4 regions of the Shinella oryzae genome follow, and region 2 is predicted to be linked to each of the others. Evidence: predicted binding sites of a transcription regulator. Region 2 holds the regulator's gene; each other region holds the start of a gene.

What was found. The regulator PhoB, encoded in region 2, activates phosphate uptake and scavenging genes when phosphate is short. The targets are predictions, from matches to a motif close to TGTCATNNANCTGTCAT.
Region 1: a site for PhoB is predicted at 2,016-2,032, ahead of K6301_RS14270 (DUF2794 domain-containing protein). Genes of this name have one in related genera too.
Region 3: a site for PhoB is predicted at 3,387-3,403, ahead of olsB (l-ornithine N(alpha)-acyltransferase). Genes of this name have one in related genera too.
Region 4: a site for PhoB is predicted at 5,661-5,677, ahead of K6301_RS07145 (DUF47 domain-containing protein). Genes of this name have one in related genera too.

The regions. Positions count from the first base shown of each region.
Region 1 covers NZ_CP081987.1:2,916,496-2,924,229, forward strand. Annotated here, with positions in the region: gene acnA (aconitate hydratase AcnA) at 1-757, shown strand, start outside; gene K6301_RS14265 (DUF1223 domain-containing protein) at 967-1,725, shown strand; gene K6301_RS14270 (DUF2794 domain-containing protein) at 2,053-2,427, shown strand; gene K6301_RS14275 (GNAT family N-acetyltransferase) at 2,561-3,112, opposite strand; gene pyc (pyruvate carboxylase) at 3,244-6,702, opposite strand; gene K6301_RS14285 (helix-turn-helix transcriptional regulator) at 6,818-7,558, opposite strand.
Region 2 covers NZ_CP081987.1:149,979-157,712, forward strand. Annotated here, with positions in the region: gene pstA (phosphate ABC transporter permease PstA) at 1-997, shown strand, start outside; gene pstB (phosphate ABC transporter ATP-binding protein PstB) at 1,011-1,826, shown strand; gene phoU (phosphate signaling complex protein PhoU) at 1,931-2,659, shown strand; gene phoB (phosphate regulon transcriptional regulator PhoB) at 2,679-3,362, shown strand; gene K6301_RS00755 (GcrA family cell cycle regulator) at 3,482-4,021, opposite strand; gene K6301_RS00760 (aspartate aminotransferase family protein) at 4,446-5,636, shown strand; gene argF (ornithine carbamoyltransferase) at 5,666-6,577, shown strand; gene K6301_RS00770 (Hsp33 family molecular chaperone) at 6,774-7,734, shown strand, end outside.
Region 3 covers NZ_CP081987.1:14,901-22,634, reverse strand. Annotated here, with positions in the region: gene K6301_RS00115 (NADP-dependent malic enzyme) at 96-2,381, shown strand; gene olsB (l-ornithine N(alpha)-acyltransferase) at 2,463-3,341, opposite strand; gene K6301_RS00105 (hybrid sensor histidine kinase/response regulator) at 3,456-5,726, opposite strand; gene lspA (signal peptidase II) at 5,782-6,273, opposite strand; gene K6301_RS00095 (TrmH family RNA methyltransferase) at 6,270-7,124, opposite strand; gene K6301_RS00090 (class I SAM-dependent methyltransferase) at 7,121-7,734, opposite strand, start outside.
Region 4 covers NZ_CP081987.1:1,423,796-1,431,529, reverse strand. Annotated here, with positions in the region: gene K6301_RS07170 (caspase family protein) at 1-1,523, shown strand, start outside; gene K6301_RS07165 (caspase family protein) at 1,523-3,040, shown strand; tRNA gene K6301_RS07160 (tRNA-Lys) at 3,188-3,263, shown strand; gene K6301_RS07155 (hypothetical protein) at 3,549-3,887, shown strand; gene K6301_RS07150 (inorganic phosphate transporter) at 3,985-4,992, opposite strand; gene K6301_RS07145 (DUF47 domain-containing protein) at 4,992-5,636, opposite strand; gene K6301_RS07140 (hypothetical protein) at 5,761-6,336, opposite strand; gene K6301_RS07135 (TrkH family potassium uptake protein) at 6,416-7,734, opposite strand, start outside.

The sequences.
Region 1 (7,734 bases), 560 kb from region 2:
GCCCTACTTCGTGGGCATGGGCAAGACCGGTTCGGGCCTCAAGGACATCAAGGGCGCCCGCGTCCTGGGTCTCTTCGGCGACAAGATCACGACCGACCACATCTCGCCGGCCGGTTCGATCAAGGCGGCCTCGCCTGCCGGTGCCTACCTCACGGAAAACGGCGTCGCCGTCGCCGACTTCAACCAGTACGGCACGCGCCGCGGCAACCATGAAGTCATGATGCGCGGCACCTTCGCCAATATCCGCATCCGCAACCACATGCTCGGCCCGAACGGCAAGGAAGGTGGCTACACCATCCATTACCCGACGAAGGAAGAGCTTTCGATCTACGATGCGGCCATGAAGTACAAGGCCGAGGGCGTTCCGCTCGTCATCTTCGCCGGCGTCGAATACGGCAACGGCTCGTCGCGCGACTGGGCGGCCAAGGGCACCAACCTGCTCGGCGTGAAGGCCGTGATCGCCCAGTCCTTCGAGCGCATCCACCGCTCGAACCTCGTCGGCATGGGCGTGGTGCCCTTCGTCTTCGAGGAAGGCACGAGCTGGGCTTCGCTCGACCTGAAGGGCGACGAGATCGTCACGATCGAGGGCCTGGAAGGCGACATCAAGCCGCGCGAGAAGAAGATCGCCAAGATCACCTACTCCGACGGCACGGTGAAGGACGTACCGCTGCTTTGCCGCATCGATACGCTCGACGAGGTCATGTACATGAACAACGGCGGTATCCTGCAGACCGTTCTTCGCGACCTCGCCGCCTGAGCGATCCGGCCTGAAAGAGACGATGCCGGGGCTTTAGCCCCGGCATTTTTCGTTTTGGGGTGCGTTTCGCCCTTCCGAACGCAAAATCGGTTCATGTTTTGCCGGATTTGCCCCCCAAAATCTCACTCCATCGTGACTTCCTGTTGAAGCCGCAACGGCGTATGACGGGCTCGAAAAGGCCGGCCCATGCCGGTGCTCCATTGGGAATGATCATGCCGAGACCGCATCTTCCGGAATGTCTGGCGATCCTGCTGACGCTCGCTGCCGGCGCTGCCCATGCGCAGGAGGCCGTCGCGCCCAAGGGTGTGGTCGAACTCTTCACCAGCCAGGGCTGCTCGTCCTGTCCGCCCGCCGACAAGGCGCTGGAAACCCTGGTGCGCGAGGGCGAGGTCGTGGCGCTTGCCTATCACGTCGATTACTGGAACTATCTCGGCTGGGCCGACACGCTCGCCTCCAAGGACAATACCGACCGGCAATATGCCTATGCCCGCATGTTCGGCCGCAACGGCGTCTACACGCCCCAGGCCGTGCTGAACGGCCGCGAGCACATCAACGGCGCCAATATCTCCGGCATCCGCGACCGCATCGGCGCCCTGTCCACCGAAGGCAAGGGCCTGAAGGTGCCGGTCGACGTGGCCGTGGCGAACGACGAGTTGCGCATCCGCGTCGGCGCCGGCGAAGGCAAGGCCAACATCGTCATCGCCTATTTCGAGCGCGAGCGGACGATCAACATCGACAAGGGCGAAAACCGCGGCAAGACGGTCAACTACTGGCACGCCGTGACCTCGATGGAAACGATCGGCATGTGGGAAGGCAAGGAAACCAATCTCGTGCTTCCCGCCGACATGCTGAAGAAGAAAAAGAAGGCCGGCGGCTGCGCCGTGCTGGTCCAGCGCATGAAGACGGCGGACACGCCCGGCGCCATTCTGGGCGCCACCGTGCTCACGGGCGAAAAATCTTCGCGATAGGCGTGGAGGAAGGTCCGGCCCGGCTTCCTCGAGGGGCTGGGGCTTGAGGGTTCGAAGAGAGACGGACCGGACCTGGACGAAGCTGCCGGCAACGGAATACAAGGCAGCTCCGAGTGACGCGCTCCCTGCAAACCTGCTTTGTGCACAAGGCAGCAGGCCGGCGTGAGCGGACAGCGGGACTGTCGTCTCAAATTTGGGCGTCTGTTTGTCTGAAATGCGGCGGGACCGCTTTTTTGCGAAATCGCAAGTCTCGGCGCTTCGGCTTGCATTTCAAGGCCACTCAGGCAAACTGTCACCGTGCCGTCATACAGCAGGTACGGAGATTCGATGACAGATCAGCCGGATTTGCAGGCGTCCAACGTCGTGGTCGACCTCAGGGAATACCGCAGCAGCAAGGATCCGCTGCCGGTCACCTTCGATCGCAGGGAGCTCGACGCAATCCTCTGGGTCTATGGCCGCATGGTCGGCGAGGGTGCCTGGCGCGATTACGCGATCGACCATATGCGCGACCGGGCGGTGTTTTCCATCTTCAAGCGCTCCGGCGAAATGCCGCTCTACCGCATCGAGAAGGACCCCAAGCTCGCCGCCAAGCAGGGTGCCTACAGCGTCATCAACCAGCACGGCACGATCCTGAAACGCGGCCACGAGTTGAAGCAGGTGCTGAAGGTCTTCGACAAGGTGCTGCGTCTCGTCGAGACCTAGAGCTTTTCCGGTGAACTCCGATTCACCGGAAATGCTCTAGATTCCTGTTTTTACCGCATTATCCGACGCCGAAGCGACTTCGCTTCGGCTGGAAATGCTCTAGGCAGCGCCCCGGGATTTCACCACCGCGTTTTCATGCCATCGTGCCCGGATAATCCGCCGCCGACGGCTCCGTTTCCGCGCCGTCGCCGAGCGCGCGCTGCATGAACACCGTATCCAGCCAGCGGCCGTGCTTGAAGCCCGTCGCCTTCATGTGGCCGCTGTGCTCGAAACCCGCGGCGGCGTGAACGGCGATGGAGGCGGGATGCGCCCCGCCGATGACGGCCACCATCTGGCGGAAGCCGAGTGCCGTGCACCGGCGGATGAGCTCCGCCAGAAGCGCGCGGCCGACACCCTTGCCGCGTGCCTCCGGCGCCAGATAGACGGAATCCTCGACAAGCCAGCGATAGGCCGGGCGCGTGCGGAAGGCGGAGGCATAGGCATAGCCCAGAATGAGGCCGGTTTGCTCCACCGCCACGATATAGGGATAGCCCTTGCCGGTGATCGCCGCAAAGCGCGCCGCCATCTCGTCGGGCGATGGCGGATCGATCTCGTAGCTCGCCACGCCGTTCAGCACGGATTCGCGGTAAATCTCGGTGAAGGCGGCGATGTCGCCGGAAACGGCGGTGCGGATGATGAAGTTCATGGGCGCCGGCAGCTGTTGAAAGGTCCGACGCCTTTTGCGTCCGCGCCGGGCGGAAATCAAGACCAGGACGGGGATGAGGTTAACCCTCACCCCCGAACCGGTTCATTGCTTTGTGCCTCCGCCGCAGGCGATCAGGCGCCGTAGACGATGAGGAGGTCCTTGGCGTCGATCTGGTCGCCGGCCTTGACGAGCACCTCGGAGATCGTACCGTCCTTCTCCGCATGCAGCGCCGTTTCCATCTTCATCGCCTCGATGGAGAGCAGCACGTCGCCGGCCTTGACCGCCTGGCCGGCCGAAACGGAGACCGTCGAGATGACGCCCGGCATCGGCGCGCCGAGATGGGCGGCATTGCCGTTGTCGGCCTTACGGCGGACGGCGGACGAGGCGGCGCGGTTGCGGTCCGGCACCTTGATGAGGCGCGGCTGGCCGTTCAGCTCGAAGAACACCTTCACCATGCCCTGCGCATCCGGCTCGCTCGTCGCCTGGTGCAGGATGACGAGCGACTTGCCCTTCTCGATCTCCGGCTGGAGTTCCTCGCCGGCCGACAGGCCGTAGAAGTAGGCCGGGGTCGGCAGCACGCTAACGGGGCCGTACAGGTCCGCGGCCAGCGCATAGTCGGTGAAGACCTTCGGATACATCAGGTAGGAGGCGAATTCGAAATCGTCGACCTTGCGCTCCAGCTTCTCCTCGATCGCCGTACGCTCGGCATCGAGATCGGCCGGCGGCAGGAGCGAACCGGGCACTTCGGTATAGGCCGCCTCGCCCTTCAGCGCCTTCTTCTGCAGGCCTTCCGGCCAGCCGCCCGGAGGCTGGCCGAGATCGCCGCGCAGCATGGAGACGACCGATTCCGGGAAGGCGATGTCCTTGGCCGGGTTCTCGACATCGGCGACGGTGAGATCCTGGCTGACCATCATCAGCGCCATGTCGCCCACCACCTTGGACGACGGCGTGACCTTGACGATATCGCCGAACATCTGGTTGGCGTCGGCATAGGCCTGGGCGACCTTGTGCCACCTGGTCTCAAGGCCCAGCGAACGGGCCTGCTCCTTGAGGTTGGTGAACTGGCCGCCCGGCATCTCATGCAGGTAGACTTCGGAGGCGGGCCCCTTGAGGTCGCTTTCGAAGGCGGCATACTGGAAGCGCACGGCCTCCCAGTAGAAGGAGATGCGGCGGATCCATTCGGGATCGAGACCCGGATCGCGCTCCGAGCCCTTCAGCGCCTCGACGATGGAACCGAGGCAGGGCTGCGAGGTGTTGCCGGACAGCGCGTCCATCGCCGCATCGACCACGTCGACGCCGGATTCGACAGCCGCCAGCACCGTGGCGGCCGCAATGCCCGACGTATCATGCGTGTGGAAATGGATGGGCAGGTCGGTCGCCTCGCGCAGCGCCTTGAACAGGACGCGCGCGGCCGCGGGCTTCAGGAGACCCGCCATGTCCTTGACCGCGATCATGTGCGCGCCGGCCTTTTCCAGCTCGGCGGCAAGAGCTGTATAGTATTTCAGGTCGTATTTCGGGCGGGCCGAATTGAGCAGATCGCCGGTGTAGCAGATCGCCGCCTCGCAGATCCGGTTCTCTTCGACGACCGCATCCATCGAGATGCGCATGTTGTCGACCCAGTTCAGGCAGTCGAACACGCGGAACACGTCGATGCCGCCCTTCGCCGCCTGGCGCACGAAGTACTTCACGACATTGTTGGGGTAGTTCTTGTAGCCCACGCCGTTGGCGCCGCGCAGCAGCATCTGCAACAGCAGGTTCGGCGCATCTTCGCGGATGCGGGCAAGACGATCCCACGGGTCTTCCGTCAGGAAGCGCATGGAGACATCGAAGGTCGCCCCGCCCCAGCATTCCAGCGAGAAGAGCTGCGGCAGCGCGCGCGCGTAGGTGCCGGCGACGCGGGCGATATCATGGGTGCGCATGCGGGTGGCGAGCAGCGACTGGTGGCCGTCGCGCATCGTCGTGTCCGTCATGAGCACGCGCTTTTCGCCGCGCACCCATTCGGCGAACTTCTTCGGGCCGAGTTCGTCGAGCTTCTGCTTGGTGCCGGCGACGATGTCGCCCTCGATGAAGGGCACGACGGGCTTGGCGGCATCCGCCGGCGGCTTCGGCCGGCCCTTCGCCTCGGGATGCCCGTTGACCGTGACATCGGCGAGATAGGTGAGCAGCTTGGTGGCGCGGTCCTGGCGCTTCACCTGCTGGAACAGCTCCGGCGTCGTGTCGATGAAGCGGGTCGTATAGGTGTTGTTGCGGAAGGCCTCGTGGCTGATGATCGCCTCGAGGAAGGTGAGGTTGGTCGCAACCCCGCGGATGCGGAATTCGCGCAGCGCGCGGTCCATGCGGTCGATGGCCTCCACCGGGTTCGGCGCCCAGGCCGTGACCTTCACGAGCAGCGGATCGTAAAAGCGGGTGATGACCGCACCCGGATAGGCCGTGCCGCCGTCGAGGCGGATGCCGAAGCCGGACGCCGAGCGGTAGCCGGTGATGCGGCCGTAGTCCGGAATGAAGTTGTGCTCGGGGTCCTCGGTGGTGATGCGGCACTGCAGCGCATGGCCATTGAGGCGGATATCCGCCTGCGCGGGAACGCCGGATGCCGGCGTTCCGATCGCCTCGCCGTCGAGGATGTGGATCTGCGCCTTGACGATATCGATGCCGGTCACGACCTCCGTGACGGTGTGCTCGACCTGGATGCGCGGATTGACCTCGATGAAATAGAATTTGCCGCTGTCGGCATCCATCAGATACTCGACCGTGCCGGCGCCGATATAATTCGTCGCCCGGGCGATCTTCAGCGAATAGTCGGCCAGCTCCTGGCGCTGCGCCTCCGAAAGATAGGGTGCGGGAGCCCGCTCCACGACCTTCTGGTTACGGCGCTGGATGGAGCAGTCGCGCTCGAAGAGATGCACGACATTGCCGTGGGTATCGCCGAGGATCTGGCTTTCGACATGGCGCGCGCGTTCGACGAGCTTTTCCAGGTAGACCTCGTCCTTGCCGAAGGCGGCCTTGGCCTCGCGCTTGGCCTCGCGGACCTCGCGGATCAGGTCCTTGGGATCGCGGATGGCGCGCATGCCGCGCCCGCCGCCGCCCCAGGACGCCTTGAGCATGACGGGATAGCCGATCTCCTCGGCGAGGCGGTGGATCTCCGCATCGTCATCCGGCAGCGGATCGGTGGCGGGAACGACCGGCACGCCGACGGAAATGGCCAGGTTGCGCGCGGCGACCTTGTTGCCGAGCTGGCGCATGGTGGCCGGGCGCGGGCCGATGAAGGTGATGCCGGCGGCATCGCAGGCATCGACGAATTCCGGGCTTTCCGACAGAAGGCCGTAGCCGGGGTGAATGGCGTCGGCGCCCGACAGCTTGGCGACGCGGATCACCTCCTCGATCGACAGATAGCTCTCGATCGGGCCGAGATCGCGTGCCAGATGCGGTCCCCGGCCGATCTGGTAGCTCTCGTCCGCCTTGAAACGGTGCAGCGCGAGCTTGTCCTCTTCCGCCCAGATCGCCACCGTTTTTATGCCGAGCTCATTGGCTGCGCGGAACACGCGGATGGCGATTTCGGAACGGTTGGCGACAAGAATCTTGGAAATGGGCAAGTCGAACTCCTCAATGACTTGAAAGCGGGAATTGCTGCACCCGCGAAGAGAATTATTAGCGGCTAATTTGCAAAGTGCAATTTCGGACTCGCCATGAGACGCAAGATTTGCGTCGTCACGAAACGAGCCCCAGCCGGAACGCGATCGCGATGGCATGGTGCCGGTTGCGCGCGCCGAGCTTCTCCTGGATGCCGTTCATGTACCAGTCGACGGTATGGCTGGAAATGCCCAGCTCCCGGCCGATCTCGGGCGAGGTCATGCCCGCGCCCAGCAGCATCAGCGCCTCCATCTCGCGACGCGTCAGGTCCACGTCGACGACCGCGGAGGAGCGCGCCGCCATCTCCGGATCGATCTCGTGGATCAGCTTCCAGAAGAGGCGCCGGGCGATGCCGTCGAACAGGCTCATCTCGATGCTTTCGAGATCCACCGGCCGCCCGCCCAGGCTGAGGCTGCCCAAGAGGCCGCGCCGGCCGTGAACCGGGAAGATATAGCCGTCCTCCAACCCGTTCTGGCGGGCATCCACCATCATGCGCTCCATGCGCTTGCGGTCAGGACTGGCGCGATAGACATCGAGCGTGTCGCGCCAGCGGAACCCTTCCCGCGCATGGCCGAGATAGCGGACGGTCGGATCGACCTGCATGTAGCGCTTGCGCACATAGGTCTCGGGCCAGCCCTTCGGCCAGCGGCCGGCCAGAAGCAGCGCGTCGGGCGTGTCCACCGGAAGCGGCACGCGGACGACGGCGTAATAATCGAAACCATAGAATTCGAGCAGGCGCTGGAACTCGGACGTCGTCTCCGCGCGATCGCGCGTCTCCTCAAGCAGTGCAAGAAACTGCACCAGCAAATTGACTTTCATATACCCCGCGCCGGAAGCGCCCCGTCAAATTCCAAGCGATGCCTGACCCGTCCTCCAAGTCAGTCATGTCCCATTCATGTTGCCCCACATACAATTGGCAGGATCGAGCGATGAAAATCAATCGGATAAGGACGACACGCCATGCAAAAGGACATCATCGTGCAAGTTATGAGTTG
Region 2 (7,734 bases):
GCTCGGCGTCAGCGAGGACGACCGCGCCGGCCTGAAGGCCGTCAACGGCATGATTTCCGACAGCGTGCGCGTGCAGCTGCGCAACCTCGTGACCGCAGATCCGTCGATCATCGGCACGACGCAGACCGTGACCGTCCTGGCGCACGGCGATCTCGACTCCGCCTTCAAGGGCCAGATCGATCTCACCGTGCCGGAAACGAACCGCAAGGTCTCCGATAAGCAGGTCGGCTGGATGAACCAGCTTGCCGAGAGCGGCGCCCTTTCCAAGCACTTCAACACCGGCCTCTTCACCAACGGCGCATCGAGCCGTCCGGAGGCGGCAGGCGTGGGCGTGGCACTCATCGGCTCGCTCTACATGATGCTCATCGTGCTCGTCCTGTCGCTGCCGATCGGCGTTGCCGCCTCGATCTATCTTGAAGAGTTTGCCCCGAAGAACCGCTTCACGGATCTCATCGAGGTCAACATCAACAACCTCGCCGCCGTACCCTCCATCGTTTACGGTCTGCTCGGTCTCGCCGTCTTCATCAACTTTGCCGGCTTCCCGCGCTCGGCGGCCCTGGTGGGCGGTCTCGTGCTGACCCTCATGACGCTGCCGACGATCATCATCGCCACCCGCGCGGCGCTGAAGGCCGTGCCGCCATCGATCCGTTCGGCCGCGCTCGGGCTCGGTGCCTCCAAGATGCAGACCGTGTTCCATCACGTCCTGCCGCTCGCCATGCCCGGTATCCTCACCGGCACGATCATCGGCCTCGCCCATGCGCTCGGCGAAACCGCGCCGCTGCTCCTCATCGGCATGGTCGCCTTCGTCGCCGACGTTCCGGCAACGCCGATGGACCCGGCGACGGCGCTTCCGGTGCAGATCTACATGTGGGCGAACGAGGCCGAGCGCGCCTTCGTGGAACGCACGTCGGGAGCCATCATCGTGCTCCTCATCTTCCTCATTCTGATGAATGTCGGTGCGATCCTCCTGCGCCGCCGTTTCGAACGACGCTGGTAGAAGGACCGGTCATATGAACATGATGTCAGAAGCAGCAGTCGAGAAAGCCCTGGACAGACAAATGAACGACATTTCCTACAAGATGATCGGCAAGGACGTTTCGGTTTATTACGGCGAGAAGCGCGCCCTCTACGACGTCAACCTGAACGTCCGCGAAAACACCGTCACGGCGCTCATCGGCCCGTCCGGTTGCGGCAAGTCGACCTTCCTGCGCACGCTCAACCGCATGAACGACACGATCGACGGCTGCCGCGTCACCGGCCGCATCACGCTCGACAGCGACGATATCTACGATCCGAACATTGATGTCGTGGAACTGCGCGCCCGCGTCGGCATGGTCTTCCAGAAGCCGAACCCGTTCCCGAAGTCGATCTACGAGAACGTCGCCTATGGCCCGCGCATCCACGGCCTCGCCAAGGCGAAGGCCGATATGGACGCGATCGTCGAACAGAGCCTGCAGAAGGCCGGCCTGTGGAACGAGGTGAAGGATCGCCTGCACGAAGGCGGCACGGGCCTCTCCGGCGGCCAGCAGCAGCGCCTGTGCATCGCACGCGCCGTTGCCGTCAGCCCGGAAGTCATCCTGATGGACGAGCCCTGCTCTGCGCTCGACCCGATCGCCACCGCAAAGGTCGAGGAACTGATCCACGAGCTGCGCGCCAATTTCACGATCGTCATCGTGACGCATTCCATGCAGCAGGCGGCCCGCGTGTCGCAGCGCACCGCCATGTTCCACCTCGGCAACCTCGTCGAGGAGAACGATACCGACAAGATGTTCACCAACCCGGATGACCAGCGCACGCAGGACTACATCATGGGCCGCTTCGGCTGACGTTTTGGTCGCCTTAGCCCCAAGCAATTCCAGCAAAAGTGTGAAGCGGTTTTGCGTTCGGAATTGCGTCGAAAAAACACGTCTCGTGTATTAAGGACAGAACGATGTCATCGACCCATATCGTCTCGATCTACGATGAAGAACTGAAATACCTCTCCCGCCGCATTTCCGAGATGGGCGGCACGGCCGAGCAGATGGTGGCGGATTCCGTCCGCGCCCTCGTTTCCGCCGATGCGGCTCTGGCCCAGAAGGTCATTTCCGAGGATGTCATCCTCGACAATGCCGAGCGCCAGATCAACGAGAAGGCGATCGTCACCATCGCCAAGCGCCAGCCGATGGCGGCCGACCTGCGCGAAATCATGGGCACGATCCGCATCGCGGCCGAGCTGGAGCGCGTCGGCGACCTCGGCAAGAACACCGCCAAGCGTGTGATCGCCGTGCAGAGCTCGGGCATGCCGCGCAAGCTCGCGCGCGGTCTCGAGCATCTCGCCGAACTGGCGCTGATGCAGCTCAAGGAAGTGCTCGATGTCTTCGCCACCCGCTCGGTGGACAAGGCCAAGGCGATCCGCGAGCGCGACGACGAGATCGATGCGATCTACACCTCGCTGTTCCGCGAACTCCTGACCTACATGATGGAAGACCCGCGCAACATCACGCCCTGCACCCATCTCCTGTTCTGCGCCAAGAACATCGAGCGCATCGGCGACCATGCGACCAACATCGCCGAGACCATCTACTACATGGCGACGGGCTCCCAGCCCGAGGGCGAGCGCCCCAAGGACGACACCTCGACATCCGTCGTCACGGCGGATGTCTCCGAAGCTTCCGAATAAACTGGATAGGGTTCGCTACATGGTGCCCAGAATAGCCGTCGTGGAAGATGAGGAGGCGCTGAGCGTGCTCCTGCGTTACAATCTCGAGGCGGAAGGTTTCGAGGTGGATACGATCCTGTCCGGCGACGAGGCGGAGATGCGCTTGCAGGAGCGCATGCCCGATCTTCTCATTCTCGACTGGATGCTGCCCGGCGTTTCCGGCATCGAGCTGTGCCGGCGCCTGCGCCAGCGTCCGGAAACCGAGCGCCTTCCGATCATCATGCTGACGGCGCGCGGCGAGGAGAGCGAACGCGTGCGCGGCCTCGCCACCGGTGCGGATGACTATGTGGTCAAGCCCTTCTCCACGCCGGAACTCGTCGCCCGCGTGCGGGCCATGCTGCGCCGTGCCAAGCCGGAAGTGGTCTCCACGGTGCTGCGCTGCGGCGATATCGAACTCGACCGCGAGACGCACCGCGTTCACCGCCGCACGCGCGAAGTGCGCTTGGGCCCGACGGAATTCCGCCTCCTGGAATTCCTGATGACCTCGCCCGGCCGCGTCTTCTCGCGTTCGCAGCTTCTCGACGGTGTCTGGGGGCATGACATCTATGTCGACGAGCGTACCGTCGATGTGCATGTCGGACGCCTGCGCAAGGCGCTCAACTTCGCCAACATGCAGGATGTCATCCGCACGGTGCGCGGCGCCGGCTACTCGCTGGAAACCTGAGCGAACACAATTCCTCCCAAGGACGGAAATGGGCCCTTCGGGGCCTGTTTGCGTTCCGGTGGGCCGCACAAACAAAAACGGAGCCTTTCGGCCCCGTTTCTATTCTTCCGTCGCCGATCTTACCGTGCCCGGCGGCGCTCGGCCGAAGGCTGGTAGGCGAGGCGCTGGTGGTAGGTGCAATAGGGCGAGTTGTCAGGGGACTCGCAGCCGCAGAAATGGAAGTCGTCGTTCAGCGGGTCGCCGATCGGCCACTTGCAGGTGCGCTCGGTAAGCTGCGTCAGCTCCAGCTTGCGCGACATCGGCACCACGACGTTCTTGCCGCTGATCACGACGGGCAGGTTCTCGGCCTGAGCATCGAAATCGGTGTCGATCTCATCCTTGGCAAGGGCGTTGCCCACCGGCCGGCTGACCGGACGGGGCGCGTTGGCCGGACGTGCGGTAAAGTTCGAGGGGCGCGGGGTGGTCTGCGCCGGGCGCTTCGGGCGGGCCGAAGCGGGCGTGCCGCCGGCCTTGGCGCGACCCGGCAGGTTGAGCCGGTGCACCTTGCCGATCACGGCGTTGCGGCTCACGCCGCCGAGCTGTGCCGCGATCTGGCTGGCACTGAGGCCCTCGCTCCAGAGCTTCTTGAGTTTCTCGACCCGCTCGTCTGTCCAGTTCATGCTCTCGTCTCCGTTCGGCGCTCGCTGTGCGGGAATCCCTCATCGCGCCACGAACGAATCCGTAGCCTGAGCGCCCTAACTCTGGTGGTGACTAGTTCCGCCGCATGCAGTCTAGTAATTGACCCTTAACCTAGAGTTCGGGGGACTCTGTGACAAGAGTCGGGGGAATCGGGGCGAATCGATTTCAGAGTTTTCCCCAACTTGCTGGTAGGGTGTGACTCGATAGCGACACTGTCCATGCATGCTGCGAATCCTCACCTTGCGGGAGGTTCAGTGCGATTTGGAGCTATGCATTTTATTGACATCACGGACTGAAATGCCGATAGTGCAGCATGCCGCCGAAAGGCGGCTTTTGATTTTTCTGGCAACCGGAAAGTCAAGCCCCCGAATTTCTTTTCCGCATCCCTTTTGGAGGATACGCGCCATGGCCGATGCCGCGCCGCTCTATGAAACCTATATGCGTGCGCCGCTCCGGTTCACGCACGGGGAGGGCGTCTGGCTGATCGACGAGAACGGCGAGCGATATCTCGATTTCGCCGCCGGCGTGGCCGTCAGTTCGCTTGGCCACGGCCATCCCCATCTCGTTTCCGCGCTGAAGGAGCAGGCCGACAAGGTCTGGCACCTCTCCAATCTCTATGAGGTTGCGGGCCAGGAAAGCCTCGGCCGCCGGCTGACGGACGCGACCTTCGCCGAAAAGGTGTTCTTCACCAATTCGGGTGCGGAAGCGCTGGAATGCGCGATCAAGACCGCGCGCCGCTATCATTTCTCCAAGGGGCATCCCGGCAAGTTCCACATCATCACCTTCGAAGGCGCGTTCCATGGCCGCACGATCGCGACCATCGCCGCCGGCGGACAGGAAAAGTACATCGAGGGCTTCGGCCCCAAGGCCCCGGGCTTCCTCAAGGTTCCCTTCGGCGACATCGCCGCCGTCAAGGACGCGATCACCGAGGAAACCGCGGCGATCCTGATCGAGCCCGTCCAGGGCGAGGGCGGCCTCAGGCCGGTGCCGAAGGAATTCATGCAGGAGCTGCGCCAGCTCTGCGACGAATACGGCCTGCTGCTCATCCTCGACGAGGTGCAGACCGGCGTCGGCCGCACGGGCCGCTTCTTCGCCTATGAGCATTCGGGCGTCGCACCCGACATCATGGCGATCGCCAAGGGTATCGGCGGCGGCTTTCCGCTCGGTGCGTGCCTGGCAACGGCCGAGGCGGCATCCGGCATGGTGGCCGGCACGCACGGCTCGACCTATGGCGGCAATCCGCTCGCCATGGCCGTCGGCAACGCCGTGCTCGACGTGGTGCTCGCCGATGGTTTCCTGGAGCATGTGCGCGATGTCGCGCTGGTCTTCCGCCAGGGCCTCGCGGCGCTGCAGGACCGCTTCCCCGACATCATCGAGGACGTGCGCGGCGAGGGCCTGATGCTCGGCATCAAGGCGCGCATTCCGGTCGCCGATCTCCTGAAGGCGGTTCGCGCCGAAAGGCTGCTTGCCGTGCCGGCGGGCGACAATGTGCTGCGTCTTCTGCCGCCGCTGATCACCACGGCGGAAGATGCACGCGAAGGGCTCGCCCGCATCGAGCGGGCCGCCGAAAAGCTGAGCGCCGCCAAGGCCGCCTGAGCGCATAAGGGACTGGGACAGGACACATCATGGCCAAGCATTTTCTCGATCTTTCCGCCGTTTCGGAAGGCGATCTCCGCGTCATCATGGACGATGCGCATGCGCGAAAGGCCGCTAACAAGGCCGGCACCGAAGCCAAGCCGCTGGCCGGCAAGATGCTGGCGATGATCTTCGAGAAACCGTCCACCCGCACCCGCGTTTCGTTCGATGTCGGCATGCGCCAGCTCGGCGGCGAGACGCTGTTCCTGTCGGGCACGGAAATGCAGCTCGGCCGCGCCGAAACCATCGGCGATACGGCCAAGGTCCTGTCGCGCTATGTCGACGCGATCATGATCCGCACGACCGACCATGCGCGCCTGCTGGAGCTGGCCGAGCACGCCACGGTTCCGGTCATCAACGCGCTGACGGATCTCACCCACCCCTGCCAGATCATGGCCGATATCATGACCTTCGAGGAGCATCGCGGCTCCACCAAAGGCAAGACCTTCACCTGGACGGGAGACGGCAACAACGTGCTGCACTCCTTCGTCGAGGGCTCGGCGCGTTTCGGCTACACCATGAAGATGGCCGTGCCGATGGGCTCCGAGCCTGATGACAAGATCCTCAACTGGGCGCGTGACAACGGCGGCAACATCCTGCTCGGGCACGATGCCGAGGCGATGGTCGACGGCGCCGATCTCGTCGTCACCGATACCTGGGTCTCGATGAACCAGGAGCACCGCGCCCGCGGTCACAACATCTTCCAGCCCTATCAGGTCAACCCGCAGCTCATGGCGCGCGCCGGCAAGGACGCGCTCTTCATGCACTGCCTGCCCGCCCATCGCGGCGAGGAAGTCACCGACGAGGTCATCGACGGCCCGCAGTCCGTGGTCTTCGATGAGGCCGAAAACCGCCTGCACGCGCAGAAGTCCATCCTCGCCTGGTGCTTCGGAGCCGTCTGAGGCCGTCTTGAAAAACGGCGCCGCCGGCACGATCTAGGGCCTATCGTAGAGGCGCCGCGAGGCGCTTTCACTGGCGCATGCCCGCCCGGTGTGGAATGATCCCGGCCGGCAGATGCGCAATCAGGATAGAGTGCTGCCCCAAGCGGCCGGGCCTTGTGCCCGCCGGCATTGCGGCGCGTGAAGGAGTAGAACGATGATGGCGGAAACCGCCCTGAAACTCGGTGAGCCCGGCTATGCCGGCGATGACCACGTCCTGCCGTTCCAGGTCGAGGGCCTGGATGTGCGCGGCCGCGCCGTGCAGCTCGGTCCCATGCTGGATACCATTCTCGGCCGGCATGATTATCCCGCACCGGTGGCCCGCCTGCTGGCGGAAGCCATCGCGCTGACCGTGCTCCTCGGAACCTCGCTGAAATTCGAAGGCAAGCTGATCGTGCAGACCAAGGGCGATGGCCCGGTCGACCTGCTCGTTGCGGATTTCTCCGCGCCGCAGGATGTGCGCGCCTATGCCCGCTTCGATCAGGAAGCCCTCGATGCCGCCATCGCAGCCGGCGCGACGGAGCCGCATGAGCTGCTCGGCAAGGGCATCCTCGCCTTCACCATCGATCAGGGCGCCCATATGCAGCGCTACCAGGGCATCGTTCCGCTCGACGGCCATACGCTGGAAGAAATCGCCGGCGTCTATTTCCGCCAGTCGGAGCAGATCCCGACCAAGGTGCGCCTCGGCGTCGCCGAACTGTACGACCGCGATGCCGACGGCAAGGCACGTCACCGCTGGCGTGCCGGCGGCATGGTCGCGCAGTTCCTGCCGCAATCGCCCGAGCGCATGCGCCAGGCCGACCTTCCCGGCGGCGATGGCGACGAGGCCGGCCACAAGATCGACGACGATGATCATTGGGCCGAGGCCAAGGCCATGGTCGAGACCATCGACGCGGATGAGCTGACGGATCCGAATGTCGGCACCGAACGGCTGCTGTTTCGCCTGTTCCACGAGCGCGGCGTGCGGGTCTACCCGCCGCAACAGGTCTTCGACCGCTGCTCGTGCTCGCGCGAAAAGCTGAAGGGCGTGCTGGCAGCGCTCAGCGCCGAGGAGATCGCCCATACGGCGGACGAAAAGGGCGAGATCGCCGTTACCTGCGAGTTCTGCTCGACGACATACC
Region 3 (7,734 bases), 140 kb from region 2:
AAAAGAGGTGTCACCCTAGCCATGTGCCGCTATAGAAAACAACACCTGCGTGGAGGTGTGGGCCTATCGCCCACAGGAGTATGAAGGGGGACAGCATGCCGGGAACCGACAAATCCGATCGCCAGAAGGCCAGCGTCACGGACATCGAAGCGCTGGATTTCCACTCGTCCGGCCGTCCGGGCAAGTTGGAGATCACGCCGACCAAGCCGATGGCGACGCAGCGCGACCTGTCGCTCGCCTATTCGCCCGGCGTCGCCGTGCCCGTGAAGGCCATCGCCGAAGACCCCTCCACCGCCTACGACTACACCACGCGCGGCAACATGGTCGCCGTCATCTCGAACGGCACGGCCATTCTCGGCCTCGGCAATCTCGGCGCGCTCGCCTCCAAGCCGGTCATGGAAGGCAAGTCCGTCCTCTTCAAGCGCTTTGCCGACGTCGATTCCATCGACCTCGAGGTCGATACGGAGAATGTCGACGAGTTCATCAATTGCGTGCGCTATCTCGGCCCCTCCTTCGGCGGCATCAATCTCGAGGACATCAAGGCGCCCGACTGTTTCATCATCGAGAGCCGCCTGCGCGAGCTGATGGACATCCCGGTCTTCCACGACGACCAGCACGGCACCGCCATCATCGCCGCCGCCGGCCTCATCAATGCGCTGGCGCTGACCGGCCGCGACTTCAAGACGACGAAGCTCGTCTGCAACGGCGCGGGCGCGGCCGCCATCGCCTGTATCGAACTCATCAAGGCGATGGGTTTCGCGCCTGACAACGTCATCCTCTGCGACACCAAGGGCGTGATCTACCAGGGCCGCGAAGACGGCATGAACCAGTGGAAATCGGCCCATGCGGTCAAGACCGACCGCCGCTCGCTGGCCGAGGCCATGGCCGGCGCCGACGTGGTGTTCGGCCTCTCGGCCAAGGGCGCGTTCTCCGAAGAGATGATCCGCTCCATGGCGCCGCGCCCGATCATCTTCGCCATGGCCAATCCCGATCCGGAAATCACGCCCGAGGAAGTCGCGCGCATCCGCGACGACGCCATCGTGGCGACGGGACGCTCGGATTATCCGAACCAGGTCAACAACGTGCTGGGCTTCCCCTATATCTTCCGCGGCGCGCTCGACGTGCGGGCGTCGACCATCAACGATGCGATGAAGATCGCCGCCGCCGAGGCGCTGGCCCATCTCGCGAAGGAAGACGTGCCCGACGATGTGGCCGCCGCCTATCAGGGCGTGCGCCCGCGTTTCGGCGCGCAATACATCATCCCGGTGCCCTTCGACCCGCGCCTCATCTCGGCCATTCCCGTCGCCGTGGCCAAGGCGGCGATGGAAACCGGCGTGGCGCGCAAGGACATTCCCGACCTCGACGCCTATGCGCGCGACCTGAAGGCGCGGCGCGACCCGATCGCCTCAACGCTGCAGCAGATCTATGCCCGTGTGCGTCGCCAGCCGAAACGCGTCGTCTTCGCCGAGGGCGAGGAAGAGCAGATGATGCGCGCCGCCGTGTCCTATGCCAACCAGCAGCTCGGCACCGCCATCCTCGTCGGCCGCGACGACCGGATGCGCGAAATCGCCGAGCGCGCCGGCATCGATCTCGACCGGCCCGGCATCCAGCTGCTCAATGCCCGCATCTCGACGCGCAACGACGCCTATATCGACTATCTCTATGCCCGCATCCAGCGGAAGGGCTTCCTCTACCGCGATGCGCAGCGCATGATCCATAACGACCGCAACCATTTCGCGGCCTGCATGGTGGCGCTCGGCGATGCGGATGCGATGGTGACGGGCCTCACCCGCAACTATTCCACCGCGCTGGAAGACGTACGCCGCTGCATCGATCCCAAGCCCGGCCATCGCGTCATCGGTGCGTCGCTGGCGCTCTGCCGCGGCCGCGCCGTGCTGGTCGCCGATACCGCCGTGCACGACATGCCCTCCTCGGAAGAACTGGCCGATATCGCGGAAGAGGCTGCAGGCCTTGCCCGCCGCCTGGGCTACGAGCCGCGCGTGGCGATGCTGGCCTACTCCACCTTCGGCCATCCGTCGGGCGAACGCTCCGAGCGGGTGCGCGAAGCGGTGAAGATCCTCGATCGCCGCCGCGTCGATTTCGAATATGACGGCGAGATGGCGGCCGACGTGGCGCTCAATCCGCGCATCATGGAGCAATATCCGTTCTGCCGTCTCTCCGGCCCCGGCAACGTGCTGGTGATGCCGGCGTTCCACTCGGCGTCGATCTCGACCAAGATGCTGCAGGAACTCGGCGGCTCCACCGTCATCGGCCCGCTTCTCGTGGGCCTCGATAAATCGGTGCAGATCGTCTCGATGGGTGCGAAGGATTCGGACATCGTCAACATGGCGACGCTGGCCGCGTATAATTCGGGCGGTTGAGGCAGTAGGCAGTAGGCAGTAGGCAGTAGGCGAAGCGCAACACATCTAACGGCTATTGGCTACTGCCTAACTCCTAATTCCTCAGCTCGCGAACCGTCCGGCATCCGCGCCATAGTAGTTGAGATAGCGACCGGAAATCTGGCCGATCGGCAGGACGATCAGCACATCCGTCGTGTTGAAGGCGTGGTCCACGACCGCGCCGCTGCCGATCGTCGCGCCGAGCCTCAGGTAGCCCTTCACGAGCGGCGGCATGGCCACCAGCGCCTTGCGCGCATCGATGCCTTCCGCCGGCATCAGGTCCATGACGCGGAAGAGTTCCGGCCGGGCCGAAACGCTCCAGTCGTCCTTGGCCTGCACATTGTGGTGCAGGAAGGAAAGCGCCAGCGCGTGCTCCTCCGGCACCGTGCCGTGGAAGGAGGCGCAGCCGAACATCACGTCCACGCCATGTTTCAGCGAATAGGCCCAGGCGCCCTGCCAAAGCAGCTCGACCGTGCGCTTGGTGCGATAGGCCGGCAGCACGCAGGAGCGGCCGAGCTCCATGAAACGCTTGTCGGGATGGCGGGCGACCAGCGCATCGACATCGAACTCGGACTGCGAATAGAACCCGCCGGAAACGGCCGCCACGTCCTGCCGCAGCAGCCGATAGGTGCCGACGATCTGTTCCTCGGCATCGCCCTCGATTGCCGTGTCGAGCACGAGCAGGTGATCGCAGACCATGTCCCAGGCGTCGATGTCGCGCTTGCGGCGCACGGCATCGTGCGAAAGCTGGGCGTTCATCTCCTCGACGAAGACGCGGTAGCGCACGGCCTGCGCGGCATCGATCTCGGAGACGGAGCGGGCCAGACGGGTTTCGAGATTGCCGATGCGGCCGAGCACGTCCGACGCCGGCCGTTCCGTTGCGGGGGCCGGCTTCTGGGCGATCTCCACGGGAGCGAGGGTCTGGGAGAGTTCGAGCGTCATGGCAGTCTACCCGTTGATGAGCTTCGCGACTTTAATCACGATTCTGCAACAGGATAATGACGTAAAGCCGGCTTGGATAGGGCAAAGCCGCCGGGGTGGCCGCCGGGGTGGCCGTCAGGCCTGCGACCGCCGGGAGAGCCGGCCGATTTCCCCCAGAAGGCGCGCGGGATCGGCGGGCTTGGCCAGCACCGCATCGGCGCCGATGGCAAGGAGTTCCTGCCCGAGGCTCGCGCGGCTATCGGCCGTCAGCACGATGACGGGAAGGCGGGTACCGCCGTCGTCGCGACGCACGATCCGCGCGATCATCTCCTGCGCCTCCCCGCCCGGCATGCCGAGATCGGTGACGATCAGGTCGGGTGTGAAGGGCCCGGCATCCGTCGCCCCGCCGAGCGCGGAAACGAGGGCTGGATAATCCGGCACGTGGCGTACCGTATGGCCGGCACGCTCCAGGACCGAGCGCACCAGCATGGCATTGACCGGATCGTCCTCCGCCAGCAGGATCCGGATGCCCGAGGAGGCCGCCGCACGCGGGTCCGGCGCCACCGGCGGCGGATCCTTCAGGATCGGGCGGTTGTCGTTGATCGCGTCGCGCACCTCGACCCCCTTCATCCGGCCGCGCAGCACCTCGACAAGCGAGCGTTCGCGCAGCGGCCGGATCAGCCAGGAATCATACCCCTCGCCCTTGCCGATGGCGCGGCTGCCGCGATCCTCGGGATTGACGAGATAGATGCGGCGGGCGGCGCTCTCGCGCAGATAGGCCATGTCGGCCAGCTCGCGGCGGAAGACCCCGGCCAGGCGGTTGTCCACGATGATATCGGTGAGGGTTTCTCCCCGCGCGGCCAGATGGCGCACGACGTTTTCGGCCTCCTCGACGGAGGTGGCGAGATGGCAGGCGCCGCCGAGCGCGCCGATGGTGCGCACCAGCGCCGCCGAGGCGGGGCCCGCCGGCGCGAGCAGGAAGACGAGGCTGCCGCGCAGCACGCTCTTGCGCGTGCCGCGAGAGGGGCGCATCCGCGCCTCGACCGGCATGCGGATGGTGAAGGTGCTGCCCCGGCCGGGGGCGCTCTCCAGCGTCAGTGCGCCGCCGGCCTCGGAAAGGATACGCGCCGAGATGGCGAGCCCCAGCCCCGTGCCGCCGCTGCGCTGCGCCGCACTGCCGGTCTGTTCGAATTCCTCGAAGATACGGGCCTGCTCGTCCGGCCGCATGCCGGGCCCCGTATCCGTCACCCGGATGACGATGGCATCGCCGTCGAGCACCGTTTCCAGCAGGACACCGCCCGTATGGGTGAATTTCACGGCATTGCCGACGACATTGTAGAGCACCTGGCGCAGGCGCGCGGCGTCGTAGAGAAGAAGGCCCGGCACGTCCGCGGAGACGAACGAGCCGATCTCGATCCCCTTTTCATGGGCGCGCGGCGACAGCATCTCCACGACGCTTTCGAGCATCGGACGCACCGGCTCTTCCGAAGGCCGCAGCTGGAAGCGGCCTGCCTCGATGCTGGAGAAATCCAGGAGGTCGTCGACGAGCTGCACGAGCGCGTGCCCGGACTGGCGCATGCCGACGAGGTAGTTCTTCTGCTCGGCGGTGAGCCTGGTCTGGCCCAGGAGATGCGACATGCCCAGGATGCCGGAAAGCGGCGTGCGGATTTCGTGGCTGACGGTGGCCAGCAGGCGGGACTTGGCGGCACTCGCCGCCTCCGCGCGCTGGCGGGCCTTCTCGCGCTCGCCTTCTGCCCGGCGCTCCTCCGTCACGTCGCGCGCAATGGACTGCACCACCAGTTCGCCGGACGCGGGATCGCGCACCGTGACATCGTGCCAGGAATAGATGCGCGTGCCGGACGCGGTTTGCACGTCGACATCGTAGCGATGCGCGCTTGCCTGCGAACGGAAGGAGAGGCCGAGCGCCTCCAGCGTGCGGCCTTCGACATCGGCGACGCCCGTCAGCGCACCCAGAACGGCATTGGCCCGCAGGATGCGCCCATCAAGGGTGCGGGTGACGATGATATCGCCCAGCACGTCATGGATCGCGGAAAGGATTTCGGAGGTTTCGCTGCGCTCCCAGCCGCGGTCGTGCACCGTCTCGACGCCGACGGCCGGCCGGCGGGACAGGAAGAGGAATGTCGCACCGGCAATGCCCGCAAGGCCAAGACCGGCAGCCGCGATGTAAAAGCCCGACGCCATGCCGGTGACGAGGACCAGCACGGCGCAAAGCAGGCCGACGCCGGCGATGACGGTGCGGATCGCCGCATGGCTTTCCCGCGCGGGTGCGGCGGACGTTGAGGCGTCCTGCGTCGCTTCTCCATCCGGACGGCCGCGAGCCGGCCGGGACGGCGCCTCGGCGAATTCGGCCTGAAGCCGGCTCTGTAGCTTGACGGGTTCGCTCATGGGATCCGCTTATCACGCGGACCGTTCAAATCGGCTTCAGCAAGTCGCTAAAAGTTTAGCGATCCCTGCGGCGCAGCAGAAGCAGCTCGTCGAGGATCACCAGGCCTGCGCCGATGGTGATGAAACTGTCGGCGAGATTGAACACCGCGAAGGACCACGTCTCCGTATAGAACAGGATATAGTCGATCACATAGCCGAAGAGCGCCCGGTCGATGAGGTTGCCGAAGGCACCCGCGATGATGAAGGCGTAGCCGGCATGGGCGAAGCCGCGCTCCTTCGGCGTCTGCCGCCAGAGCCAGGCGACAAAAGCCACGACGAAGAGGCGCAGCGTCACGATCAGCCAGCCCTCCAGACCTGACAGCATCGAGAAGGCGACGCCGTAATTGTAGGTGCGGTATAGCGCCAGCATAGGCACGACATGCACCGCCTCCTGGAAGGGAAGCCACATCTCGACGGCGAATTTCACCGCCTGATCGAGCAGCAGCGCCAAAAGGATGACGATGATGACCGGCACCGGCCGGGACATGAGGGGAATGCGGTTGGTCATGCGCGGTCGTCCAGCGTCAGCAGATGGCGGCGCGCTTCGAAGAGCATGACGCCGGTGGCTATGGCGAGGTTGAGCGAATCCGCAAGACCCGCCTGCGGAATGCGGGCCAGCGCATCCGCCTCGCTCGCCAGCGTATCCGGCAGGCCGGACTGCTCGTTGCCCATCAGGAGCACGACGGGCTTCGTCTTGTAGTCGACGGTGCGGTAATCGACGGCGCCGGCAAGATGGGTCGCAACGACGCGCACGCCCGCCCCCTTCTTCCAGGCGAGGAAGTCCGCCACGCTGGCCCTGGCCAGCGGCACGGCAAAGACCGATCCCATCGTGGCGCGCACGGTCTCCATCGAGAACGGGTCGGTGCTTTCGCCGACGAGGATCACGCCGCTCGCACCCGCGGCATCGGCCGTGCGGATGATCGTGCCGAGATTGCCAGGATCGCGAACGCGATCGAGCGCAACATAGGTCTCGCCGTTTCCGGGCCTCACGTCGCGCAGGTTCGTCCAGCGCTGGGTGAAGATGCCGACGACCATCTGCGGATTGTCGCGCCGCGTGATCGAGGCGAGCACCTTCTCGCTCACCTCCAGCACCAGCCCACCGCGCGCCACCGTCTTCGTCGCACATTGCACGACCTGCGGCTTGTCCTTGACGTTCTTGGCATAGACGAGCGTGCGGATCTCGAAGCCGAGCTCCAGCGCATCGATGACGAGCTTGAGGCCTTCGGCCATGAAGCTCTTCGTCTCGTCGCGGTGCTTCTTGTCGGACAGCGCCTTGATGTCCTTGACGATCGGATTGGCGAGGCTCGTGACCTCCTTGACCTGCCCGACGCGGCGCGTTCCCTGGTGATCGTGGCTCATGCGCTGATCCATCGGCTGAAGAGGGAGGTGGAGAGCGCGCGGCCGGCTTGCCGGCCGTCCGTGCCGCTCTCGCGGATGACGAGTTCGCCCGATTCCACCGTGCCGCCGGCGCCGCGCATCGTCTCGCGCATCAGCTCGTGGATCGAATAGAAGCTCGCGCGGATCGAATAGGCCGTCAGCACGAGGCCGATGGCTTTCGGCGACAGGATCTCGCGGCAGACATCGAGCATCAGCGGCAGATGGTCGAAGAGATGCCAGACCTCGCCATTGGGACCCCGGCCGAATTTCGGCGGGTCGGTGAGGATGATGTCGTATTTGCTGCCGCGGCGTTCCTCGCGCTGGATGAACTTCATCGCGTCCTCACAGATCCAGCGGATCGGCAGCTTGTCCATGCGGCCGAGCGCCTGGTTCTCGCGCGCCCAGCCGATCGCCTTCTTCGAGGCATCGACATGGGTGACTTCAGCCCCGGCGGCGGCGGCCACCAGCGAAGCCACGCCGGTATAGCCGAAGAGGTTCAGTACCTTGACCGGGCGGCCGGCGGTCTCGACCTTCTCCTTCATCCAGCTCCAGTGCGCGAGCTGTTCGGGAAAAACGCCGACATGGCGGAATG
Region 4 (7,734 bases), 1.3 Mb from region 2:
CGCTCGCCGTCGCGCTTCCCGGTCCAGCACTTGCCGCGCAGACCTACGGGCTCGTCGTCGGCGTCGACCAGTATCCCAACGACGTGAGCCTTGATGGTGCCGTGCGCGATGCGGAAGACGTCTATCGCGCGATGTCGTCCGCCGGGTTCGAGGTCGTCAAGTTCACCAACGAACAGGCGCGCAAGGACGATATCCGCAAGGCCTGGATGGATCTGGTAGTGAAGGCCGCGGCCGGCGATACGATCATCTTCACCTATGCCGGCCACGGCGCGCAGATGCCCGAACTCATTGCGGGCGACGAGGCCGACGGCCTCGACGAATTTCTCCAGCTGCCGGGTTTCGACCGCAACCGCGCCGCTGAGACCTTCAACGAGATCATCGTCGACAACGAGATGAATGCCTGGTTCGGCGAGGCGGAGAGCAAGGGCGTGCATGTACTCTTCGTCTCCGACAGCTGCTTTTCCGGCGGCATGAGCCGATCGGTCAGCGGCAAGACGCGCCTTGCGCCGGCGGTGACGGTGAAGCTCGCCGCGCCCTCGCAGGAGGCGGTCGACGGCGCGAAGGTCAAGGAAATCGATTTCAAGCAGGTGACGGTGCTCGCCGCATCGCTCGAGAGCCAGCCGACGCCGGAGGTCATCATCGACGGCGAGCCGCGCGGTGCCTTGAGCTGGAGCTTTGCACGCGCCGTCGAGGGTAGCGCGGACCGCGACGGTGACGGCGTGATCACCCGCATCGAGCTGGAGGACTATATCTTCAGCAATGTGAAGAACCGTTCCGAAGCGTTGCAGGTGCCCAATTTCATGCCGCAGGTGGCGCGCTCGGAAAGCGAGGTCGTGGTGCGGCTGACACGCGGCCTTCCGGCGGGCGCCGATAGCGGCGCTGCCGCGGGCACAACGACCAAGCTCGTGAAGCCGGCTAAGGATCTCGGTTGGACAGGCCAGATCGCCCTCGACATCACCGGCGCCGCCGCGCGCCCGAAGAATGCCGAGGGTACCGGCACGCCGTTCCGCTGGGACGTGGCGAGCGGCGTGTTCTACACGCCGAATGGCGATGTCGCGGGCGAGAACGTCGGCGCGGACCGCATCCAGTCGGTCGTCGACAAGTTCGTGCTGCTCGACTTCCTGAAGGCGATGGCGAGCCAGAACCCGGGCTCGGTATCGCTCAAGCCTGTGCGCGATATCTACGCGGCCGGCGACCGCCTGCGCTTCGACGCGCCGCCCGGCCGCTATCCCAACATGCTCGTCTTCAACCTTGCCAACACGGGCGAAGTGCAGTTCCTCGACATGCAGGCGGCGGGCACCGAAAGCGGGCAGTTCAAGCTCACCGATGTCGAGGTGGTGAAGCCCTATGGCGCGGACCATCTGATCACCATCTGGACGGCGGAGCCGGTCGATGCCATCGGCGCCGTCCTCGCCGATCCGAAGGTGACGCCGCAAACGCTGCTGCAAGCGCTCATGACCCGTCTCGACGGCAAGGAAGCCAGCGTCGCCATCCAGCCCCTCTATACGCGGGAAACGCTCTGATGATCCGCTACGCCGCAGCCCTTCTGCTTTCGCTTTCGTTCTCCACATTCGCGGCGGCCGCCGACCGGGCGCTCATCGTCGGCATCGGCACCTATGCCAACCTGCCGGAAAAGATGTTTCTGGAGGGCCCGAAGAACGACGCTCCTCTTATCGAGAAGCTGCTGAAGGAAAAGCTCGGCTATGGAGCGGATTCGATCCGCGTCCTGCGCGACGCCCAGGCGACGCGTGCCGCCATCCTCGCCAGCATCGACGAATGGCTCATCAACGGCACGCAGCCGGGCGACCGGGTCTATTTCTACTTCTCCGGCCACGGCCTGCAGGTGAAGGATTTGAGCGGTGACGAGGAGGATGGCCTGGATGAGGCGCTGTCGACCTACGACATCGTGGCCGGCAATGGCGACTGGTCGAACGTGATCCTCGACGACGAGATCGACGCCATGCTCGCCAAGCTGAAGGACCGCGCCGTCACCATCGTCATCGACGCCTGCCATTCCGGCACCATCTCGCGCTCCTTGTCGACGGAGGTCGGCGATGCCATGGAAAGCGCGCGGTTCCTGCCGCGTCCCCATGCCAAGCCGGCCGACGCGGTGAAGACGCGCGGCCTGCGCGTCGATGTGGCCGTGGTGAAGCCCGAGGTCGCCAAGGAGAGCGGCGTGGAGGCATGGAGCGCGGCCTCTTCCTACCAGGTGGCCTGGGACGATACGCGCCTGCCGCCGGAAGAGCGTCACGGCGTCTTCACGCTGTCCTACGTCAACGGTCACGAGATTTCGGCCGCCGACAGCAATGGCAACGGTATCGTCTCGAACGCGGAGCTGCTCGAATATGTCAAGAAGCAGTCCCAGACATATTGCGCGGCGCAAAGCCAGTGCCAGGGCCTCGATCCGCAGCTCGAGGTGAACTATGCGCTGCTCGGCGCCAGCGCCGTAAGCCCGGCGGTGACGGCCACGGACACGCAGCAGCAGGTGCCGGATGAGGTGAAGGTCGAAGAGGTGAAGGTCGAAAATACGCAGCAGACCGCCTATGTGGCCGCCGACCCGGTCGATGCCGTCGGCGACATTCTCGGCAAGGCGGAGAGCGGTGACGTCCAGGTCTCGTTGTCCTCGGATCATCTCAAGAACGGCGACAGCTTCCGCATCTCGGTGACGAGCCGCACGGGCGGCCATCTCATCCTGTACGACGTCGACAAGGACGGCAAGGCGACCCAGATCTTCCCGAACGAAGCGGCGCAGAAGATCACGCGGCTGGCGCCGGGCACGCCGATCACCATTCCCGACGATTATTACGGCTTCGATTTCGAGGCGGAAGGGCCGAGCGAGAATGTGCTGGTCGCCATCGTCGTCGCCGACGACGTCGATCTCACCGCGGTCGCGCCGAACGATTACGGCCTGACCAAGGAACTGGATGCCCGCACCACCATCGCCGACATCGCCGGCACGCTCAAGCAGGCCTGGACGCGCGATGTGGAAAACCGCAGCGTTGACTGGTCGCTTGGCCTCCTGAAATACACCGTCTACTGAACCACCTGGCCGCCGCGGCTTTCCGCCACGGCGGGGCGGTCGACACGACGTTGCAAAAGCTGTTTTCCCGTGCATTTTCCGGGTTGACCATAAACACCCTCCTGCCTATGTTCCGCCCACTTCCGCGGGGCGCTTCGCACCGCTTGGGAGCGCGTAGCTCAGCCGGTAGAGCAACTGACTTTTAATCAGTAGGTCCAGGGTTCGAATCCCTGCGCGCTCACCACCTGAATTTCTTGAATTATCCGCTTCTCTCAACGTTCGGGTGTCGGTCTTCGCTTTACGCGTCGTTGATGTTGCACGCTTTGCTCATGTTGCTTTGCTGCCTTCAGCCGCATGCCTTCCTCACCCGAGGTTTGACAAGTGCCGTGCGGGTGGTACATCGGGACCGGGCTGTTCGGCGGGGGCCGGATGTCTTCTTGTGATCTGTTTTATAGCGTTATTCGGTCCCGAAGCGGTTCGTTTCTGGGGAATAGCGGCAGTTCATTTTTAGCGCGGGGATAACCATTTCATGAAATACGGGCTTTTTGCACTTCTCATCACCCTTGGGCTCTCGGTACCGGCCTCGGCGGCGCTTTCCGGGTTCTATGATGCGAGCGAGCAGGTCCAGGCGGTCGTCGGCAGCGACAAGGTGTCCTTCGCCATGGGCGGGCGGCCGTTCGATACGCTGGAGCAGGTTCGCACGCGCGACAATGGGCAGATCGAATGGCGCGTGCAGAATTCTGAATGCTACGTCATCGTCACGCTGACGCCCGTTCCGCCCGCCGGACCGGGAAAGACGACCTATGAGGTCGCCAATGTCTCGGCCTGCGAGGGCAGCGATCTGGAAGGCGCGGAGTCGGGCTTTTGAGGGCTTGGCCCCGGGCCTGTCGTGCTGTTGCCGATTGCGCTGAGTTGGCCGGAGTATGTCCGGTGACGTTGCTGTCACCGGATTTTTTTTGTTTTGATCAGCCGGAAATGGCGGCGAAGACCAGGTAGAACAGCGCCGAAATGGCGGCGGCCGAGGGCAGGGTGATGATCCATGCCCAGACGATGTTGCCGGCGAGGCCCCAGCGCACCGCCGTGACGCGACGGGCCGCGCCGACGCCGATGATGGCGCCCGTGATGGTGTGCGTGGTCGAGACGGGAATGCCGAGCCACGTTGCCGCAAAGAGGGTGATCGCGCCGCCGGTTTCCGCGCAGAAGCCCTGCATCGGGTTGAGGCGGGTGATCTTCGAGCCCATCGTGTGCACGATGCGCCAGCCACCCATCAGCGTTCCGAGCGCCATGGCCGCCTGGCAGGTGATGACCACCCAGAACGGCACGTAGAATTCTCCGCCGAGATAGCCCTGCGAATAGAGAAGCACCGCGATGATGCCCATGGTCTTCTGCGCGTCGTTGCCGCCATGGCCGAGCGAGTAGAGCGAGGCCGAAATGAACTGCATGACGCGGAAGGTGCGGTCGACGGCAAACGGCGTCTGTCGCACGAAGATCCAGGACACGGTGAGGACCAGGATCAGGGCGAGGAAGAAACCTATGGCGGGCGACAGGAAAATGGCGCTCGCCGTTTTGATCAGGCCGCCCCAAACGACGGCGTCGAAGCCCGTCTTGGCGAGACCTGCACCGACCAGTCCGCCGATCAGCGCATGCGAAGAGCTTGAGGGAATGCCGAAGATCCAGGTCACGACATTCCAGATGATCGCCCCCATGAGGGCGGAGAAGATCACGAGCGGGCTGACGATGGAGGGATCGATGATGCCCTTGCCGAGCGTTTCGGCGACATGCAGGCCAAAGAACAGGAAGGCGATGAAATTGAAGAACGCCGCCCACATGACGGCATATTGAGGGCGAAGAACGCGCGTGGAGACGATGGTGGCGATGGAGTTCGCCGCGTCGTGCAGGCCGTTCAGGAAGTCGAAGAGCAGCGCGATGCCCACGAGGGCGATGAGCAGCGGCAGGGCGAGGGTGGCGTCCATCAGACGTTCTCAATCACGATGCCGCTAATCTCGTCTGCCACGTCCTCGAAGCGGTCGACCACCTTCTCCAGTTCGCTGTAGATCTCGCTGCCGATGATATAGGCCATCGGGTCGGTCTTGCCGTAGGTCTTGAAGAGCTCCTTCACGCCCTGATCGTGCAGTTCGTCGGAACGGCCCTCGACGCGGGTGACTTCCTGGGCGATGGCGCTGAGACGGTCGGCATGAACGCCGACCTTGTCGAGCAGCGGAATGGCTTCGGCGACGAGATGGGCGGCCTTGACGACCGCCGCACCCATTTCCTGCATGCCGGGCTGGAAGCTCGTCTGTTCGTAGAGGCGGATGGTCTTGACCATCTTGTGCATCATGTCGATCGCATCATCCATCGACTGGATGAGGTCCTTGATGTCGCCGCGGTCGAAGGGCGTGATGAAACTGCGGCGCACCGCAAGCAGGACCTCGGCCGTGATCGCGTCCGCCTCGTCTTCCAGCGCGACGATGCGGTCGCAGTGCTTTTCCATGTCCGGGCCGCCGGCCAGGACGGCCTGTAGCGCCTCGGCGGCACCGACGACGGTGCGGGAATGCCGCTCGAAGAGATCGAAGAACCGGTCTTCACGCGGCATGAGTTTGCGAAACAGCGAGAGCATGGGTGCCCCTTACGTGGCTGGGGTTGTCATGTCGCTGTCATAATTGAGCGCCCATGCGCTGGAAAGCCCGGATTCGGGCTTGTCCCAATTCTCTCAAAGCCTGTGGAAAACTTCGATAGCCGGCTTACTGCACGATCTTAAAGGGCTGTTCGCTGATGGCGACGGCACCACTTGCCGTGTCGCGAAAGCGGTAGCGCAGCACGTAGTCGCCGGCGGGCGGGCCGCTCAGCTTGAGCGTCAGCTTGGCGAAGACCTCTTGGTTGCGCACCGTTCCCTTGAAATCGAAGGAGCCGAAGGCCTTCTGTTCGGCGAGTTTCGCACCCTTCGTATCGAGCAGTTCGAAGTCGACGGTGAAGTGGGACTCCAGATTGCCGCCCTCGCCCGCACGCCAGGTAAGACCCACCGGCTCGACGTAGGAAATCAAGGTTTCGCCGGACTTGAAGTCGGAGGTCGGGCGCGTGGCATACATGCCGTATCCCTCGGGCGGAGCCGCGACGAAGACGGCCTTGCCGATCGTAAAAGGAAGCGTGGCGGCGAAGGCGCCGAAGGCGTCGCGGATGGTGTTGTGGGCGCCCACGGGATCACCGGCCACGGCTTGCTCCTCAGCTTTCTTGGCGGCATCGGCAAGCGGCCCGGCGAGCGCCGGTGATGCCAGGGACGCGGCAAGAAACAGGGGCAACAGTGACTTCGACACGAACATTCCGTCTTCCTCCAGCCGATTTCGGCAAGATGCGGAGAAGCGTGGCAACAGTCAAGAACGCCTCGGCGACTGTACCCGGTCAGCTTTTCCAGAACAGCGGCGTCAGGAGGACGAGCACGGTGAGGATTTCCAGACGGCCGAGCAGCATCAGAAACGACAGGAGATAAAGGGCCGCGTCGTGGAAACCGGCGAAGGTTCCGGCCGGGCCGATGGCCTCCGTGACGCCGGGGCCGACGTTGGAGAGCGAGGTGGCGGCCGCCGAGATGGCCGTCAGCACGTCATAGCCCATGAGGCCGAGCAGAATGGCGCCGATCGCGGACAGGCTCACATAGGTCAGGAAGAACAGGAAGACGGTGCGCTGGAAATCGGCATCCACCGTCATCGTCCCGTAGCGCACGGCGTGGATGCCGTCGGGATAGATCAGGCGATAGAGGCCGGTGCGCATGAAATTGAACAGGATGATCAGCCGATAGGCCTTGAGACCACCGGCCGTGGAGCCCGAACAGCCGCCCATGAAGGTCGCAACGAAGGCGAGCGCCACGATGAAATGGCCCCATTTCGTATAGTCGTCGCTGACGAAGCCTGTCGTGGACAGGATCGAGGACACGGTGAAGAAGGAATGCGCCAGCGCCTCGTGGAAGGAAACACCGTTCTGCAGCCGCTGGAAGATGCTGGCGGCGATGGCGAACAGCACGAGGTAGCCGAGGAAGACGCGGATCTGCGGATCGCGCCAGGCGTCGATCCGGCCGCGCACCATGAAGAGGATGAGCACCGAGAAGGGCAGGCTGGAGAGCGTCATGAAGAACGTGGCGGCCCACAGGAGCGGCAGGCTCTTGAAGTAGCCGAAGGAGGCATCATGCGTCGAAAGCCCGCCGGTCGCCACCGTCGACATGGCGTGGTTCAGGGCGTCGAAGCGGCTCATGCCCAGCGCGGCATAGGTGACGGTGCAGATCAGGGTGATCGCCACGTAGATGGCGAGGAAGGCGCGCGTATAGCTGGCGATGCGGGCAAACGGCTTGTCGGCGGTGTCGGACGATTCCAGCTTGAAGAAGGACATGCCGCCGACGCGCAGGTAGGGCATGATGAAGAGGCCGAGCGCCAGGATCCCGACGCCGCCGAGCCAGTGCAGCAGCGACCGCCACATCAGGATGCCGGGAGGCGCGTGATCGAGGCCGACGATGACGGTGGACCCCGTCGTGCTGATCGCCGAGACCGATTCGAAGAAGGCCTGCGCGTAGCTGAGCTTCATTGAGGACAGCCACAGCGGGATCGAGCCGATGATGCTGGCCGAAAGCCACAGCATGTTGACGACAAGAAAGCCCATGCGCTTGTTGAACGGCGGCGGGCCGGCGCGGGTGGCCGCGGCCGTGGCAAGCGAAAGGCCGCCCGTGAAGAAGG